Regions from separate parts of the Streptomyces sp. LZ34 genome, predicted to be linked through region 3. Evidence: riboswitches for the same ligand, from Rfam matches in the RefSeq annotation. Region 3 holds a riboswitch; each other region holds the start of a gene.
The links. Region 3 has a riboswitch for cyclic di-AMP ahead of ACWY4P_RS24325 (M23 family metallopeptidase). Riboswitches for the same ligand answer to the same signal wherever they lie in the genome.

Region 1 (5,468 bases), 1.5 Mb from region 3:
CACCACGAGCGAGCAGACGACCAGCGCGAGCAGCGCGGCCCGGCCGGTGAGCCGGCTGCGGCGGCGTCGGATGCGGGCGCGGTAGACACGGGCGGCGGCCTGCTCGCCGAGCGCCCTGAGCCTGGTCGCGGTGGAGAACCGATCCCGATCCGCCGGCACGTCGCCTCCCCGGTTGTGACTTCGCTACGTACGCCGTCCCCGGCCACGGTACGGGACCGGGGCCGGGGACGTGCGTCAGGCGGCGCCTGCCAGTCAGGTGCGGCTGTCAGGCGACGCGACTGCCAGGTCGGGGCGGTTCAGCCCTTGAAGCGCGGGAAGGCGGAGCGGCCCGCGTACACCGCCGCGTCGTCGAGGATCTCCTCGATGCGCAGCAGCTGGTTGTACTTGGCCACGCGCTCGGAGCGGGCGGGGGCGCCGGTCTTGATCTGGCCGCAGTTGGTGGCGACGGCCAGGTCCGCGATGGTGACGTCCTCGGTCTCACCGGAGCGGTGCGACATCATGCACTTGAAGCCGTTGCGCTGGGCCAGCTCGACGGCGTCCAGGGTCTCGGTCAGCGAGCCGATCTGGTTGACCTTGACCAGCAGCGAGTTCGCGGTGCCGCTCTCGATGCCGCGGGCCAGCCGCTCCGGGTTGGTGACGAACAGGTCGTCGCCGACCAGCTGGACCCGGTCACCGAGCTGGTCGGTGATCGTCTTCCAGCCGTCCCAGTCCTCCTCGTTCAGCGGGTCCTCGATGGAGACCAGCGGGTACGCGTCGACCAGCTCCGCGTAGTACGCGGTCATCTCGGCGGCGCTGCGCGACTGGCCCTCGAAGGTGTAGGAGCCGTCCTTGTAGAACTCGGAGGCGGCGACGTCGAGCGCCAGCGCGATGTCCTGGCCCGGCTGGTAGCCGGCCTTCTTGATCGCCTCGACGATCAGGTCCAGGGCGTCGCGGTTGGAGTTCAGGTTCGGGGCGAAGCCGCCCTCGTCGCCGAGGCCGGTGGACAGGCCCCGCTCCTTCAGCACGGACTTCAGGGTGTGGTAGACCTCGGTGCCCCAGCGCAGCGCCTCGGAGAAGGACTCGGCGCCGATCGGCGCGATCATGAACTCCTGGATGTCCACGTTGGAGTCGGCGTGCGAGCCGCCGTTGAGGATGTTCATCATCGGGACCGGCAGGAGGTGGGCGTTCGGGCCGCCCAGGTACCGGAAGAGCGGGAGGTCGGAGGCCTCGGAGGCGGCGTGCGCGACCGCGAGCGAGACACCGAGGATGGCGTTGGCGCCGAGCGAGGACTTGTCCGGGGTGGCGTCCAGGTCGAACATCGCCTGGTCGATCAGGCGCTGCTCGGTGGCGTCGTAGCCGACGAGCTCCGGACCGATCTGCTCGATGACGGCGAGGACGGCCTTCTCGACGCCCTTGCCGCCGTAACGGTTCTTGTCGCCGTCGCGGAGTTCAAGGGCCTCGAAGGCACCGGTGGAGGCACCGGAGGGCACGGCGGCACGGCCGGTGCTGCCGTCGTCGAGGCCGACCTCGACCTCGACCGTGGGGTTGCCTCGCGAGTCGAGGATCTCGCGAGCTACGACGACGTCGATGGACGGCACGAGGATCTCCTTCGTATGGGTCTGTGGTTCTGCAGCACGAGCCTAACGGGCCCGGGGGGCCCACCCGACGAAGCCCCGGCGGGGCGCGCCTCGCGTGGGGGGGGCGGCGCACCCGGCCGGGGCCGTCTTCGGGGGTGTCGGGGTCGAGGGGGGCCGGGGTGGGGGAGGCCCGGCGGGGAGGGTCAGGAAAGGTGGAGCTGCTGGCCCGGGTAGATCAGGTTGGCGTCCTCGACGATGTCCTTGTTCAGCTCGAAGAGCTTCTTCCAGCCGCCCTCGACGTGGCGCGCATCGGCGATCTTGGAGAGGGTGTCACCGGACTTGACCTTGTACTCGCCGTCGCCCTTCTTGACCGCGTGGCGGGCCTGCCCGCGCCCGGCGTGCTCGTCCTCGCCGCGGGGCTGCGCCTTCGGCGCGGCCGGCTGCGCGGGCTTGGCAGCCGGCTTGGCGGGCTGGGCCGGCTTCGCGGGCTGGGTCGTGGTGGTGGCGGGGGTCGGGGTGCCCGTGGTGGTCAGGCCCGTGCCGCAGACCGGCCAGGCGCCCTTGCCCTGCCCGGCCAGGACCTTCTCGGCTATCTGGATCTGCTGGTCCTTGGTGGCCAGGTCGGCGCGGGGCGCGAAGGCCGTGCCGCCGTACGCGGCCCAGGTGGAGTTGGTGAACTGGAGGCCGCCGTAGAAGCCGTTACCCGTGTTGATCGACCAGTTGCCGCCGGACTCGCACTGCGCGACCGTGTCCCACTGAGCGGTGGTCGCGGCCGATGCGGAGGTGGCCCCCAGGAGCGGTGCGGCGACGGCCGCACCTGCGATGCCGGCGAGCGCGGCGATGCGGGTGACCTTGGAGGGACGGCGGTGCTTACCCTTGTCGTTACGCATGTTCGTTCCTCACCGACGCCTACGAGGTGAGCTGTCGGGTTCGGGCCATGTGAGTTGCCCGGCCGGGTGCGGCTGACCGCACCTTGGCTTCACCCCGAGCCGAACGAGCCCGTCTCCGGGCCGCTACGGCGCCTACCTTGGTTCCCCCGCTCCTGCCTTCGGCGCTGACGCGTCGGGTTCCCCCCGACCGCCGGCAGGACTCGGCGTGACGATCGACGGTGCCCGCGGTGGCGAGCGGAAAGACGTTAAACACACCTTCCGACGAGGTTCAAACCCCGACATCCCAGCGAATGAGGCGGTATCCGCACCCAGCCGTCCCACATCTACGCAGGTGAGGCCGGGTGCGGAAAGATCGGACAGCTGACACACGCCGGGCGATGTGACGAGATGTATGTCTCACCGCCGCCAGATCGGGCAATTCACCCCGAACTGCCGCTATCTGGCGCTGAGATCGAGACGCTGACCAGGGTGAACGAGGTCCGGGTCGGTTCCGAGGAGGGTTTCATCGGCCCCGTAGAGCTCGGCCCACCCTCCATCCGCCTCCTGGTCGTCCGCGATGTCTGACAGGTTGTCACCGCCGCGCACGGCGTTGTCCGCGCGCCCGAGGGGCGGAAGGGGCGTCTCGGTGCGCTCCGCACCGTCGCGCGAAGCGTGGCGCCCCGAGGACCGGGCGTCGTCGTCCACCGCGTCTCCGGACTCCTGCTCCCGGGCGTCGGGCGCACCGCGGTGGCGGCCGGTGGAGGTGGAGGAGTCCTCGCCCTTCGCGTCGCCCTCGTCGGACGCGGAGCCGCCCTCCTCGCGGGATGTCTCGTCGGCGGCGTCGCCGGACTTCCCGTCCTTCTCGCCGGACTTGCCGTCGGCGGTCGCGGAGGGATCCGGCTTACCGGCCTTGTCGGACGTATCGGATTCTCCAGAACTACCGGAGTTACCAGGACTATCAGAACTATCGGACTGATCGCCCCGATCGGAGTTATCGGACGATTCACCCGTCGTCGAGTCGTCGATCCCCGTGGGCTCCTTCGACCCCTTGGCCCCCGGCGCGCCCTTCCCGCCGGGGTCCACCTCCAGCACGTCGCCGAGGCCGGCGAGCCCGGCGCCCAGCGCACAGCTCGGCCAGGCGTCCGGGCCGCGGTCGCCGAGGATCGCCTGGGCGATGGCTATCTGCTGGGAGCGGCTGGCGAGGTCGGGGCGTGGGGCGTACTGCTGGCCGCCGTACTTCTTCCACATGTCCAAGGTGATCTGAAGACCGCCATAGAAGCCATTGCCTCCGTTGGCGCTCCACATCCCTCCGCTCTCGCACTCGGCGACGCGGTCCCAGGTGTGGGTGTCCGCGGCCTGGGCGCTGACGGCGCCGAAGAGGGGCATGGCGATGCCCGCGCCCGTCACCCCCGCGGCGACCACGATTGCCGGGGCCTGGCGGGGGCGGCGGTGTCGACCGTTCCCGGAGCGCATGGGTTCTGCCTCTCGTGTGGCGGCTGAGTCGTCGGTTGAACATAGCGACGCCATCTGATCATCACAAGCAGATGTATCCCAGGTCACGCAGTGATCACGCGGCTGAGGTTATGTCACATATGCCGGGCCCTAAAGGCGTTGTTAGGCCTCGAACGGGGCACCACCCCGGTCCGTCGGGCCCCAGGTCACGGGCAGTTCGCGCAGCCCGCGCATGATCAGGCCGCCGCGTCGGCGGACCTCCTCCGGGTCCACCGCGAGCCGCAGGTCGGGCAGGCGGCGCAGCAGGGTGCCGATGGCGGTCCGGGCCTCCAGCCGGGCCAGTGGTGCGCCCAGGCAGTAATGGATGCCGTGACCGTAACCGAGGTGCTGGTTGTCGGTGCGGGAGAGGTCGAGCACATCGGGTGAGTCGAAGCGCTCGGGGTCGCGGTTGGCGGCGGCGAGCACCACCAGCACCGGCTCGCCCGCGGCGATCCGCTGCCCACCGATCACCACGGGCTCGGTGGCGAACCGCCAGGTCGCGATCTCCACCGGCCCGTCATAGCGGAGCAGTTCCTCGACGCCGGTCGCCAACAGCCCCTCGTCCCCTTCATAGGCGGCCCGCCGCAGCCGGTCACACTGGGCGGGGTCGCGCAGCAGCGCATAGGTGCCATTGCCGATGAGGTTGACGGTCGTTTCGAAACCCGCGAACAACAGCACGAAGCACATGGCCGCGGCCTCGTTCTCGGTGAGCTGCTCGCCGTGGTCGCTGGCCCGGATCAGCCCGGAGATCAGGTCGTCGGCCTTACCCCCGTCAGCCGCGCGCAGCGACTCCCGCTTGCGGTGGATGAGGTCGGAGAGATAGGCGCGGATCCGCTTCACCGCCCGGGCCACCCCGCCGCGCGGCCCGCCGCCGTGCCGGATCATCATCCCGGCCCAGTCCCGGAAGTCGTCCTGGTCCTCGCGGGGGACGCCCAGCAGATCGCAGATGGCGTAGATGGGCAGCGGGAAGGCGAACTCATGGATCAGGTCCGCCTCTCCTCTTATCCGGAAGCCGTCGATGAGGCGGTCGGTCAGCTCCTGGACGCGCGGGGCGAAAGCCGCCACGCGGCGGGGGGTGAACGCCTTGGACACCAGCCGCCGCAGCCGGGTGTGGTCGGGCGGGTCGATATTGAGCAGATGTGTCATGAGGTCCGCGCTGCGCTCGCCCGGGATGCCGACCTTGCCCTTGGCGTGCGCGGCCTCGCTGTGGTGAATCGGATTCTTCGACAGCCGGGGATCGGCGAGCGTGGCCCGCGCGTCGGCGTAACGGGTCACCAGCCATGCGTCGACGCCGCTGGGCAGAGTGGTCCGGTGGACGGGGGCGTGTTCCCGCAGCCAGGCGTACGCGGGATACGGATCGGCGGCGAACTCCCAGCTGAAAAGGGCGGGGGAGCAGGCGGGGTGGGGCTGGTCTGACACCCCCCGACAATACGGCAAGGCACCGGAATCCCTGATTCCGTAGAAAAAGGGCATAAACACCGGGCGTTTATCCGATGCGTGTACGAATGCCCGGCCACCCGCTCCAGCACAGCGCGATTTGGCCGATATCAGA
Region 2 (5,468 bases), 1.3 Mb from region 3:
TGATCGTGATCCTGGGGCTGGTCTATGTGAAGCGCGACGAGGAGAAGGTCGAGTCGGCGGCGCTCGGCACGGTCGGGCTGCTGGCCACGGCCAACATCTTCATCGCCGTCCTGTGGACCTGATACGCGCACGCGTACGAACCCGCGAGTGACCGTCAGGTTCCGCACAACCTCCCGGCCCCACTGTCTGTCTTACCGGGCAAGGCAGCCGAAGGGAGCGGGCAGTGGGGGTATTTGCGGGATGGGGCCGCCGGACGGGCGTGGCCTTGGGGGTGGCGGGGATGGTGGTGCCGCTGGCGGTCGCGCTCGGCACCCCGGCGCAGGCCGCCTCGTCGTGCACGACGAGCGTCGGGCCGTACCAGAAACAGGTGGAGAAGTTCCTGGGCCGCCCGGTGGACGGGCGGCAGTCGCGGACGGACTGTCTGGCGATCCAGAAGTTCCAGGTCAACCATGGGATCAGCCCCACCATCGGCTACGCCGGGCCGGTCACCTGGGGCGTGATGAAGGTGATCAATTCGCAGAAGGCGGCCGGGCGCAACCCGAACAAGGCGAGAAAGTGCCCCACCAACAAGGGCCGCATCGCCTGCGTGGACCTCACCCGCCAGCTGAGCTGGATCCAGGACGGCTCGCGGCTGAAGTACGGCCCGGTGCCGGTGCGCAGCGGCCGCGACCGGTATGAGACCCGGGGCGGGCTGAAGAAGATCTACTGGCGGCACATCGACCACTGGTCGACGATCTACGACGTCGCGATGCCGTACAGCCAGTTCTTCGACGGCGGCCAGGCCTTCCACTCCATCGCGGGGAGCGTGTGGTCGCCGCCCGGCTCCCACGGCTGCGTCAACATGCGCAAGGCCGACGCCAAGAAGTACTGGAGCCTGCTGCGCAACGGCGACGACGTGTACGTCTACGGCCGCAAGCCCGGCACCTGAGCCGCCGCCTCCCGGGGTCCCGGAGAGCCCCTCGGGACCCCGGGGAGGCTGCGAGCCGCTACGCCGGGCGGATGCTCCCGTAGATCGGCATCTCGGTGATCGGCGCCTTCTTGACCACATCGCCCGGCTTCGGGGCGTGGATCATCATTCCGTCGCCTATATAGAGGCCGACATGGCTGATGTCGTCATAGAAGAAGACGAGATCGCCCGGCTCGAGGTCGGAGGTCGATACGCGCGTGCCGACCTTCACCTGGTCCCAGGTGGTGCGCGGCAGTGAGACCCCGGCGGCCTTCCAGGCGGCCTGGGTGAGCCCCGAGCAGTCGTAGGAGTTGGGGCCGGTCGCGCCCCAGACGTACGGCTTGCCGAGCTGTGACCGTGCGAAGGCGATGGCCTTGTCGGCCTTGGTGGCGTACGAGCCGGAGGAGCCCGAGGACCCAGAAGACCCAGAGGACCCCGAGGACCCGGAAGACCCCGACGAGTCGGAGCCGCTCTCCTGGTTCTGCTCCCGCTGCTCCTGCTGCCGCTTCGCCGCCTCCTCCCGCTGCTTCTGCGCCAGCTCCGCCGCCTTGCGCCGGGCCTCCGCTTCCTTCTTCTTCTCGATCGCCGCCAGCCGCGCCTTCTCCTCGGCGGTCAGCTTCGACAGCAGCTGACGGGCCTGGGTGAGCTTGTCCTGGACGGTCTTCTTCTTGGTCTTCAGCTGCTGCTGCGACCGGGTCAGCGAGGCCAGGCTCTCGCCCGCCTTCGTACGCTCCTTGGCGGCCTTGGCCTGCTGCGACAGGAAGTCGTCGACGGTCTTCTTCTGCTCGCCGGTCAGCCGGTCCATCAGATGGGACTGGTCGAAGATGTCCTGCGGGTCGGAGGCGAACAGCAGGGTCGCGGCGCTGGAGGCCATGCCGCCGTTGCGGTACTGGGCCGCCGCATAGCTGCCCAGCTTGCGCCGTGCCTCGTTCAGCTTCTCGGTGCGCTTGGCGACGCTGTCCAGCAGCCGGTCGACCTTGGCGCGCTGCTCGCCCGTGTGCTCCTTGGCGGCGTTGTAGCTCTGGGTCGCGGATTCGGCCTGGTGGTAGAGCGTGTCGACCTTCTTCTTGACCTCTTCGACCGTCGGCTTGGGCTTGCCGGGCTCGGCGCTCGCCGTCTGGGAGAGGAGGGTGACGGAGGCGAGGGCGGCCGTGGTGACCCCGACGGCGGTGCGGCGGCCGGTGGCCGAGTCCAGTATTCGGGTCCGCGGCTTGCGGTGCGACGCCAAGGGAGGCGACTCCTTCCGTGGACCGCCTACCGGGTTAGCTGTCGGGTTCGGGCGTCGGAAGGCTGCCCTACGGGCCGTGCGGCGGACGGCTGGCGTCGCCGCGTGGACCGATTCACCCCAGTGGTGCCTCTGGGTCCCCGGCTCCGGCTGCCTCTTACGGCGGGGCCGGACTCGGCGGAGACAGCCCGTGTCGACGCGGTCGCCGACGGGTTCCGGACCGCCTGTCGCAGGACGGTAGCGGGCGTGTGGGGCTCGTGTGAAGGCTGGTGTTCGATTTGCCCCGAAACCGTTTCGTGACATCCGTACGTACGCTGTCAGTGCGGCGCCCTAGACTCGGTGAGCGATGAGCAGCCTCTTTGACGACAGCTTCCTGGCGGACCTCGGGCCCTCGGACGAGCAGCCTCCGCCGCCCGAGGACGACGGCCGGTCCGCCGGTGAGGACGTCCCGCACGACCTCTTCGACGGGGCGTTCGACGCGCCCGTCCCCAGGGACGCGTACTACCGCGACGGCGCGGCGCGGCCCGCGGCGGACCCGGCCGCGCTGCTGGAGGGGCTGAACGAGCAGCAGCGGGCCGCCGTGGTGCACACCGGCTCGCCGCTGCTGATCGTCGCGGGCGCCGGGTCCGGCAAGACCCGGGTGCTCACCCACCGCATCGCGTATCTGCTCGGCGCGCGCCAGGTGCACCCCGGCCAGATCCTCGCCATCACCTTCACCAACAAGGCCGCGGGCGAGATGAAGGAGCGGGTCGAGGAGCTGGTCGGCCCGCGCGCGAAGGCCATGTGGGTGTCGACCTTCCACAGCGCCTGCGTGCGCATCCTGCGCCGGGAGTCCAAGAAGCTCGGCTTCACGTCCTCCTTCTCGATCTACGACGCGGCCGACTCCAAGCGGCTGATGGCGCTGGTGTGCCGGGACCTCGATCTCGATCCGAAGCGGTATCCGCCCAAGTCCTTCAGCGCCAAGATCTCCAACCTGAAGAACGAGCTCATCGACGAGGAGACCTTCGCCGGACAGGCCTCGGACGGCTTCGAGAAGACGCTCGCCGAGGCGTATGCGATGTACCAGTCGCGGCTGCGCGAGGCCAACGCCCTCGACTTCGACGACATCATCATGACGACGGTCAATCTGCTCCAGGCGTTCCCCGACGTCGCCGAGCACTACCGCCGCCGCTTCCGGCACGTCCTGGTCGACGAGTACCAGGACACCAACCACGCGCAGTACACGCTGGTGCGCGAGCTGGTGGGGACGGGCCCGGTGGCCGCCGCCGACGGCGATCACGGCGAGGGCGACGGCGAGGGGCTCGGGGTCGCCGAGCTGTGCGTGGTGGGCGACGCCGACCAGTCGATCTACGCCTTCCGGGGCGCCACGATCCGCAACATCCTCCAGTTCGAGGAGGACTACCCGAACGCCACGACCATCCTCCTGGAACGGAACTACCGCTCCACACAGACGATCCTCAGCGCGGCCAACGCCGTCATCGAGCGCAATGAGAACCGGCGCCCGAAGAACCTGTGGACCGACGCCGGCGCCGGGGCGACCATCACCGGCTATGTGGCCGACACCGAGCATGACGAGGCGCAGTTCGTCGCCGACGAGATCGACCGGCTGACGGACGCGGGCGACGCCAGGTCCGGGGATGTCGCCGTCTTCTACCGGACCAACGCCCAGTCCCGTGTCTTCGAAGAGGTCTTCATCCGGGTCGGGCTGCCGTACAAGGTCGTCGGCGGTGTGCGCTTCTACGAGCGCAAGGAGGTCCGCGACGTCCTCGCGTATCTGCGGGTGCTGGCCAATCCGGAGGACTCCGTCCCGCTGCGCCGGATCCTGAATGTGCCCAAGCGCGGCATCGGCGAGCGCGCCGAGGCGATGATCGACGCGCTGGCGCTGCGCGAGAAGACCACCTTCCCGCAGGCGCTGCGCCGGGTCGACGAGGCCTATGGCATGGCGGCCCGCTCGGCCAACGCGGTGAAGCGGTTCAACGTGCTGATGGAGGAGTTGCGCACGATCGCCGAGTCGGGGGCGGGGCCGGCCACCGTGCTGGAGGCGGTGCTGGAGCGTACGGGCTATCTGGCGGAGCTACAGGCGTCCACGGACCCCCAGGACGAGACCCGTATCGAAAACCTCCAGGAGCTGGCGGCCGTCGCCCTGGAGTACGAGCAGGAGCGCGGCGAGGAGAACCCGGGCACGCTCGCGGAGTTCCTGGAGCGGGTCGCGCTCGTCGCCGACTCCGACCAGATCCCGGACGACGACACCGAGGGCGCCGGGGTCATCACGCTGATGACGCTGCACACCGCCAAGGGCCTCGAGTTCCCGGTGGTCTTCCTCAGCGGCATGGAGGACGGGGTCTTCCCGCATATGCGCGCGCTCGGTCAGACCAAGGAGCTGGAGGAGGAGCGGCGGCTGGCGTACGTCGGCATCACGCGGGCGCGCGAGCGGCTGTATCTGACCCGGTCGACGATGCGCAGCGCCTGGGGCCAGCCCGCGTACAACCCGCCGTCCCGCTTCCTGGAAGAGATCCCGGACCAGTATGTGCGCTGGCAGCGGACCGGGCCCGCCACCCCGTCGGCGTCGATGGGTGCGGTCGGGGCCGCCGCCGGGGTCGCGTCCTCGCTGTCCTCGTCGCGTTCGAGGGCGGGGGCCGGGGCGGGTGGCTTCGCCACGCGCCGGGCCAAGGAGCGGCCGGTGGTCGCGCTGGTCATCGGCGACCGGGTCACCCATGACACGTTCGGGCTCGGCACCGTCGTCGCGGTGAAGGGGAGCGGGGACAACGCGGAGGCGACGATCGACTTCGGCGACGAGAAGCCGAAGCGGCTGCTGCTGCGGTACGCACCGGTGGAAAAGCTGTGAAGCTGTAGGGGGCGCTGCGCCGCCGGTCGGCGGCCTCGCCGCCGACCCGATCAGCGTGGTGGATCAGGGCGGTGAGGGCCTCAGCCCACCGCTGATGGTCCTAGGTCGGGTCGAGCCCGTGGGTGCGCAGCCACGGCAGCGGGTCTATGGCCGAGCCGCCGCCGGGGTGCACCTCGAAGTGCAGATGCGGCCCGGTGGAGTTGCCCGAGTTCCCGGAGTACGCGATGACGTCCCCGGCCTTGACCGAGCCGGCCCGGATCTTGGTGCTGCTCAGGTGGCAGTACCAGGTCTCGGTGCCATCCGGGCTGGTCAATATGACCATGTTGCCGTAGGCGTCGTTCCATTGGGTGCGCACGGTGCCGTCGGTCGCGGCCATGACCGGCGTGCCGTAGCTGACCGGGAAGTCGATGCCGGTGTGCACGGACATCCAGTTGATACCCGCCTGGCCGAAC
Region 3 (5,468 bases):
CGAAGCCGCGCCGCCGCTCCGGCGGCCCCGACGCGACATGGTGCCGCTTCTATGAGCACGCGTTCCTGCTGGCCGGCGGGGACGAGATCGTCCTGTGGGAGCTGGAGCACAATCTGACCGCCGACGGGCGGCTGGTGTGCGAGGTGTATCTCGACGAGGTCTCCGCCGAGCTGGCGGCGGACCGCCACGCCCGCGCGCTCGGCGTCGACCTCTGACGCCCCTCCGCCCCCGCGCCGGTTTCTGACGCACCCACCTGGCCGACACCGACTCGCCCGACGCCCCGTCACCCGGGAGCCTGGTGAAGGCGGCGAGAGCGGACCAGGGGAAGCGGACCAGGGGAAAGCGAGAGCGACCGGTGCGGGTGCGAGGGAGCAGGGCTCGTTCGGGCGCCCGTGCGAGTGCCCGTGTGAGTGTCTGTGCGAGTGCCCGTACGAGCCCGCGCATGAGACGGCGTACAAGGCCATGAGGCGGCGTACGGGGCGACGTACGAGACCGCGTGCGCCTCGGCGCGGGCAACCGCGTACGGACGCGCCCCGCGGGGGCGAGGAGGTGCCCAGGAGCGCTTCCGGCCGCCGCTTCGCCCTCTGGCTCCCCGGCGTCCTGATCATCGTCGGCGTCGTCTACGACATCACCACCCCGGCCACCTACACCGCCGCCCCTTTCCTCGCCGCCGCCCCGCTGGTCGCCGCCCCGCTCTACCCCCTGCGGCTGACCGCCCTGACCGCGGTCCTCGCCGTAGCCGCCGCCTGCCTGCTGGCCGAATTCCACGGCGTCAGGGACTGGGTCCAGTCGGCCACCGAGATCGCCACCGTCGTGACGGTCGCCCTGCTGGCCCTCCTCTTCAACCGTGTCGTCCGCCGCGGCTCCAAAAAGCTGGCCTCGGCGCGCGGCATCGCGGAGGCGGCCCAGCGCGCCGTACTGCCCGAGCCACCGGCCCGCCTGGCCGGCCTGGACGTCGCGGCCCGCTATGTGGCGGCGGAGCAGGACGCCGCGATCGGTGGCGACCTGTACGCGGTGCAGGACACCCCGCACGGCGTACGGATGATCATCGGCGACGTGCGGGGCAAGGGGCTGGGGTCGGTCGAGGTGGTCGCGATCGTCATCGGCGCCTTCCGGGAGGCCGCCGAGCAGGAGGCCACGCTGGAGGGGCTCGCGCTGCGGCTGGAGCGGGCGCTGCGGCGCGAGCGGGCCCGGCGGGCCGACGTCGACGAGCAGGCCGAGGGGTTCCTCACGGCGGTGCTGGCCGAGATCCCCCGCGGCGACTCCCTGCTCCGCCTGATCAACCGCGGCCACCCGTCGCCGCTGCTGCTGGACGGGGACGGCTCGGTGCACCGCGCCGACCCCGAGATGCCGGCGCTGCCGCTGGGGATGGGCGACCTGGGGGCGTGGCCGGACCGGGTGGAGGAGGTGTCGTTCGCGGAGGGGGTGACCCTGCTGCTGTTCACCGACGGGGTGAGCGAGGCGCGCGACGCGCAGGGCACGTTCTACGACCCGGCGGCCCGGCTGCGCGGCCGCCGCTTCGCCGGACCGGCCGAGCTGCTCGACGCGTTGGTGGCGGATGTGGAGCGGCATACGGGCGGCGGGACCGCGGCGCTGCTGGCGCTGCGCCGCGCCTCGGTGATGCCGGGCGCCGGGCCCTGACACGCTCCGTAGTGGAGCATGATCCCTCCGGATAACAATTGACGCACGATCAGTTCGAAGGTGTTTCCGGGCGTGCCCGGGTCGCTGCCGACTCGCCCTCATCTGTCCCGTGCTGGGCGTTAAGTTCACCTCAAAGGTTGCTCTGATTCCTGGGAACGGCTTGGAATCAGGTCACGCTCTCTATTAACGTTCGATAACGCAGCGCGGTCGTTACAGCCGTCGCAAGAGGCGGCACCGTGCGCCGTCGCCGAATCCCGCACGCACAGCAGCACCAGCAGCAGAGCGACAACAGCAACACCAAGGGAACCGGGGAACCACCAACCTTGGGGTGAATCGGGTCGAACCTGACCCGTAGGAGACCTTCCTGCTCCGAACCCGTCAGCTAACCCGGTAGGCGAGAGGGAAGGAAAGGAGTGCGCCCGCGTGGCGTCCAACAGGTCTGCCCTTGAAGAGGCTCCGTCCCGCACGTCCGGCGCCGGAGCGGGGACAGCCACCCGCTACGGCTCCTGGTTCGAACCGGCCGCCGAGGCGAGGGCCGGCCAGGACACCGAGACATGGGACGAGTGGAATCCCACCGAGGAATCCATAGCTCCGGTGCGCGGCCGGCACCGCGTCGCCAAGCAGCGCGGCGGCACGATGGCGCGCAGCGGCGCCGTCCTCGGCGTCGGCGTGATCGCGGCGGTCGGCGCGGGCGGGATGGCGAGCGCCAAGGACCGTCCCAAGGCCCCCATATCCATGCCGGACCTCGCACACGTCGCCGACAAGGTGAAGGACTCCCTCCCCGACGCGGGGGACCTGCCCGGCATCGGCTCGCTGCTCTCGGACTCCGGCTCCGGCTCCGGCGACTCCTCGACCACCGCGGCCGCCCCCCTCTCCCAGGCGGGCCTGACCTCCCAGGACGAGGCGAACGGCGCCACCGACGCGGGCGAGGCGCTGCGCGCCCGCATCCTTCAGCAGGCCGAGAACCAGCAGAACGCCGCCGACGAGTCGCAGCGCGTGGCCGCGGCCGACGCCGCCGCCACGAAGGCCGCCGCCACTGCCAAGAAGGCCGCCGACGCGGAGGCGAAGCGGGAGGCCGAGGCCGAAGCCAAGAAGAAGGCCGCCGAGGCCGAGGCCAAGCGGAAGGCGGAGGAGGCGGCCAGGAAGAAGGCCGAGGCCGAGCGCCTGGCCAAGCTCGCCGCCCAGTACACCCTCCCCGTCGCCTCGTACACCCTGACCGCGTCCTTCGGCCAGGCCGGCGACATGTGGTCGGCCGACCACACCGGCCAGGACTTCGCGGCCCCGACCGGCACCCCGGTCAAGGCGCTGCACGGCGGCACGATCAAGTCGGCCGGGTGGGCCGGTTCGTACGGCTACCGCATCGTGCTCAAGCTGAACGACGGCACCGAGATCTGGTACTGCCACCTGTCGTCGATGGTCCGTACGTCGGGCTCGGTGACGACGGGCGAGGTCGTCGGCCGCGTCGGTGCCACGGGCAATGTGACCGGCCCGCACCTCCACCTGGAGGTCCGCCCGGGCGGCGGCAGCCCGATCAACCCGATGCCCTGGCTCCGCGACCACGGACTGAACCCGTGACCGCCCCGACCCCGCCCCCTGGCGACGTCGGCCCGATGACCTGCTGACCCGGTCCCCCATACCCCGGCGGCCTTGGCGCTCTCTCCCCCCTTGACGCCAGGGCCGTCGGTTTTTTGCCGATCATTGGCCCGTATGACGGAATACCCCCCTCCGCCTCCGCGCTGAAACAATGCATGGCTGATACCAAGCAGAGCGAGCAGACCGACAACCGCAAGCAGATCGGCAACCTGTCCGTATCCCCGCTCTCCCTCGGCGGGAACGTCTTCGGCTGGACGGCGGACGAAGCCGAGTCTTTCGCCGTGCTCGACGCCTACGTGGCGGCGGGCGGCAATTTCGTCGACACCGCGGACGTCTACTCCGCGTGGGTGCCGGGCAACTCGGGCGGGGAGTCCGAGACCATCCTCGGCAACTGGTTCGCCTCCCGGGGCAACCGCTCCGACATCGTCCTCGCGACCAAGGTGGGCGCCGGCGTCCCGACGCCCCGCGGCCTGTCCGCCGCGGCGATCAAGGCGGGCGTCGAGGAGTCCCTGAAGCGCCTGCGCACCGACTACATCGACCTTTACTACACCCACTTCGACGACACCTCGGTGCCGGTGGAGGAGATCATCTCCACGCTGGACGAGCTGGTGAAGGCGGGCAAGGTCCGCGAGATAGCGGCCTCCAACATCTCCGCCGAGCGCCTCGAGGCGTCCCTGGACTTCTCGGCGAAGGAGGGCCTGGCCCGCTACGTGGCCCTGCAACCGCACTACAACCTGGTCTCCCGCGACACCTTCGAGGGCCCGCTCGCCGACGTCGCCGCCCGCCATGGCGTGGCGACCGTCCCGTACTACTCCCTCGCGTCCGGCTTCCTCACCGGCAAGTACCGCCCCGGCGCCTCGGTCGACAGCGCCCGCGCCCAGGGCGCGGCCCAGCACCTGGAGACCGAGCGCGGCCAGAAGGTCCTCGCCGCACTCGACGACGTGGCCGCCAACCACGGCGCCGAGCACGCGACGGTGGCCCTGGCCTGGCTGGCGGCCCAGCCCGCGGTCGTCGCCCCGATCGCGAGCGCGCGCACGGTGGACCAGCTTCCGGCGCTGCTGGCGGTGGCGGACCTGAAGCTGACGAAGGAGGAGCTGGCGCTGCTGACGTCGGCATCGGAGTAAGGGCTTCGCGCCTCACGCGCTTGCGGTGGACATGAGACAGGGACACGCCGTGACGTCGGCGTGTCCCTGTCTCAAAACCATCGCAAACTGTGGGCCGGGCGGTGGACTAGGCGGCTGCGGCTGCCCCGCTCCGTCGATCGGCGGCGGCCCAGGACGCGGCGGCGACCCCGCCGGCCACGGTGAGGACGGAGGGCCAGGCGCCCAGCTTCTTGGCGAGCGGATGCGACCCGGCGAAGGCCGCGACGTACAGCCCGCTCAGCACCGCCGCCGTGCCGGTGCCCGCCTTCTGCTGCCACCCACGCGCGGCCACGACCCCGGCCGCTGCCAGAGCCACCCCGCCCAGCTGCCGCTTCTTGGTCCAGCGCGCGACCCCGTACCCGCCGACGAGCCCGCCCGCGGCCACCACACCTGCCGGGATTCCGGCCATGACCTCTTACCTCCACTGTGAGGGTCTACTTCCTCGACCCTATGCCGGGCGGGGCGGCCATACGCGCCGTTGGGGTCATGATCAAGCACCGACTCTGCAACAGCGGTTGGGGGCGGGCCGATGGGGTCACGCCTGGCGGGCCGGAGGCAGCGCCGCCCCGTGCTCCGCGGCCCACTCCTCGAAGCCGGTCACCCGCAGCCCGAGCGCGCGGGCGTAGCGCGGCGAGGCGGGCTGGTCCACGGTGTTCAGCCGCTCGTGCCCGGCGGCGAATTCCGGCATCCCCGCGGCCAGGGCCTCCTCCACGGTCATGTCCGGGGCGGTCAGTTCGGTGCCGCTGGCGCGGGAGAGCACGGCGGCGACCTCGGCCATGGTCAGCTCGTCGCCCGCGAGTTCCAGCTCCACGCCGTTGAACCGCTCCGGGTCGGCGAAGGCGGCTGCCGCGGCGTTGCCGATGTCCTGTACGGCGATCAGCTTCAGCACGGTGTCGGGCTTGATGAGGGACGCCAGCCGACGGCCGTCGGGGCTGAAGATGAACCCGGGTACGAGGAAGTTCTCCATGAAGAAGGCCGGCTTGAGGAGCGTCCAGTACCGGAATCCCGCGTCACGCCCCCGGTCTTGGAGCGCGGCCTTGACCTCGTACACATGCTCCATGCCCTTCCAGCGCTCGTCGCCCCAGCCGGGTG

Region 1: it holds a riboswitch for cyclic di-AMP, as region 3 does, so the genes downstream of both, ACWY4P_RS31625 (transglycosylase family protein) here and ACWY4P_RS24325 (M23 family metallopeptidase) in region 3, are expected to answer to the same signal.
Region 2: it holds a riboswitch for cyclic di-AMP, as region 3 does, so the genes downstream of both, ACWY4P_RS30355 (NlpC/P60 family protein) here and ACWY4P_RS24325 (M23 family metallopeptidase) in region 3, are expected to answer to the same signal.

The regions. Positions count from the first base shown of each region.
Region 1 covers NZ_CM132680.1:7,583,012-7,588,479, reverse strand. The annotation lists gene ACWY4P_RS31635 (FtsB family cell division protein) at 1-159, opposite strand, end outside; gene eno (phosphopyruvate hydratase) at 297-1,577, opposite strand; gene ACWY4P_RS31625 (transglycosylase family protein) at 1,760-2,446, opposite strand; cyclic di-AMP (ydaO/yuaA leader) riboswitch at 2,448-2,620, opposite strand; gene ACWY4P_RS31620 (transglycosylase family protein) at 2,882-3,847, opposite strand; gene ACWY4P_RS31615 (cytochrome P450 family protein) at 4,040-5,335, opposite strand.
Region 2 covers NZ_CM132680.1:7,317,705-7,323,172, forward strand. The annotation lists gene ACWY4P_RS30345 (hypothetical protein) at 1-122, shown strand, start outside; gene ACWY4P_RS30350 (L,D-transpeptidase) at 281-928, shown strand; gene ACWY4P_RS30355 (NlpC/P60 family protein) at 987-2,174, opposite strand; cyclic di-AMP (ydaO/yuaA leader) riboswitch at 2,183-2,361, opposite strand; gene pcrA (DNA helicase PcrA) at 2,518-5,016, shown strand; gene ACWY4P_RS30365 (peptidoglycan DD-metalloendopeptidase family protein) at 5,117-5,468, opposite strand, start outside.
Region 3 covers NZ_CM132680.1:6,037,425-6,042,892, reverse strand. The annotation lists gene ACWY4P_RS24335 (DUF6227 family protein) at 1-215, shown strand, start outside; gene ACWY4P_RS24330 (PP2C family protein-serine/threonine phosphatase) at 463-1,641, shown strand; cyclic di-AMP (ydaO/yuaA leader) riboswitch at 1,927-2,053, shown strand; gene ACWY4P_RS24325 (M23 family metallopeptidase) at 2,065-3,216, shown strand; gene ACWY4P_RS24320 (aldo/keto reductase) at 3,390-4,358, shown strand; gene ACWY4P_RS24315 (hypothetical protein) at 4,465-4,785, opposite strand; gene ACWY4P_RS24310 (NmrA/HSCARG family protein) at 4,912-5,468, opposite strand, start outside.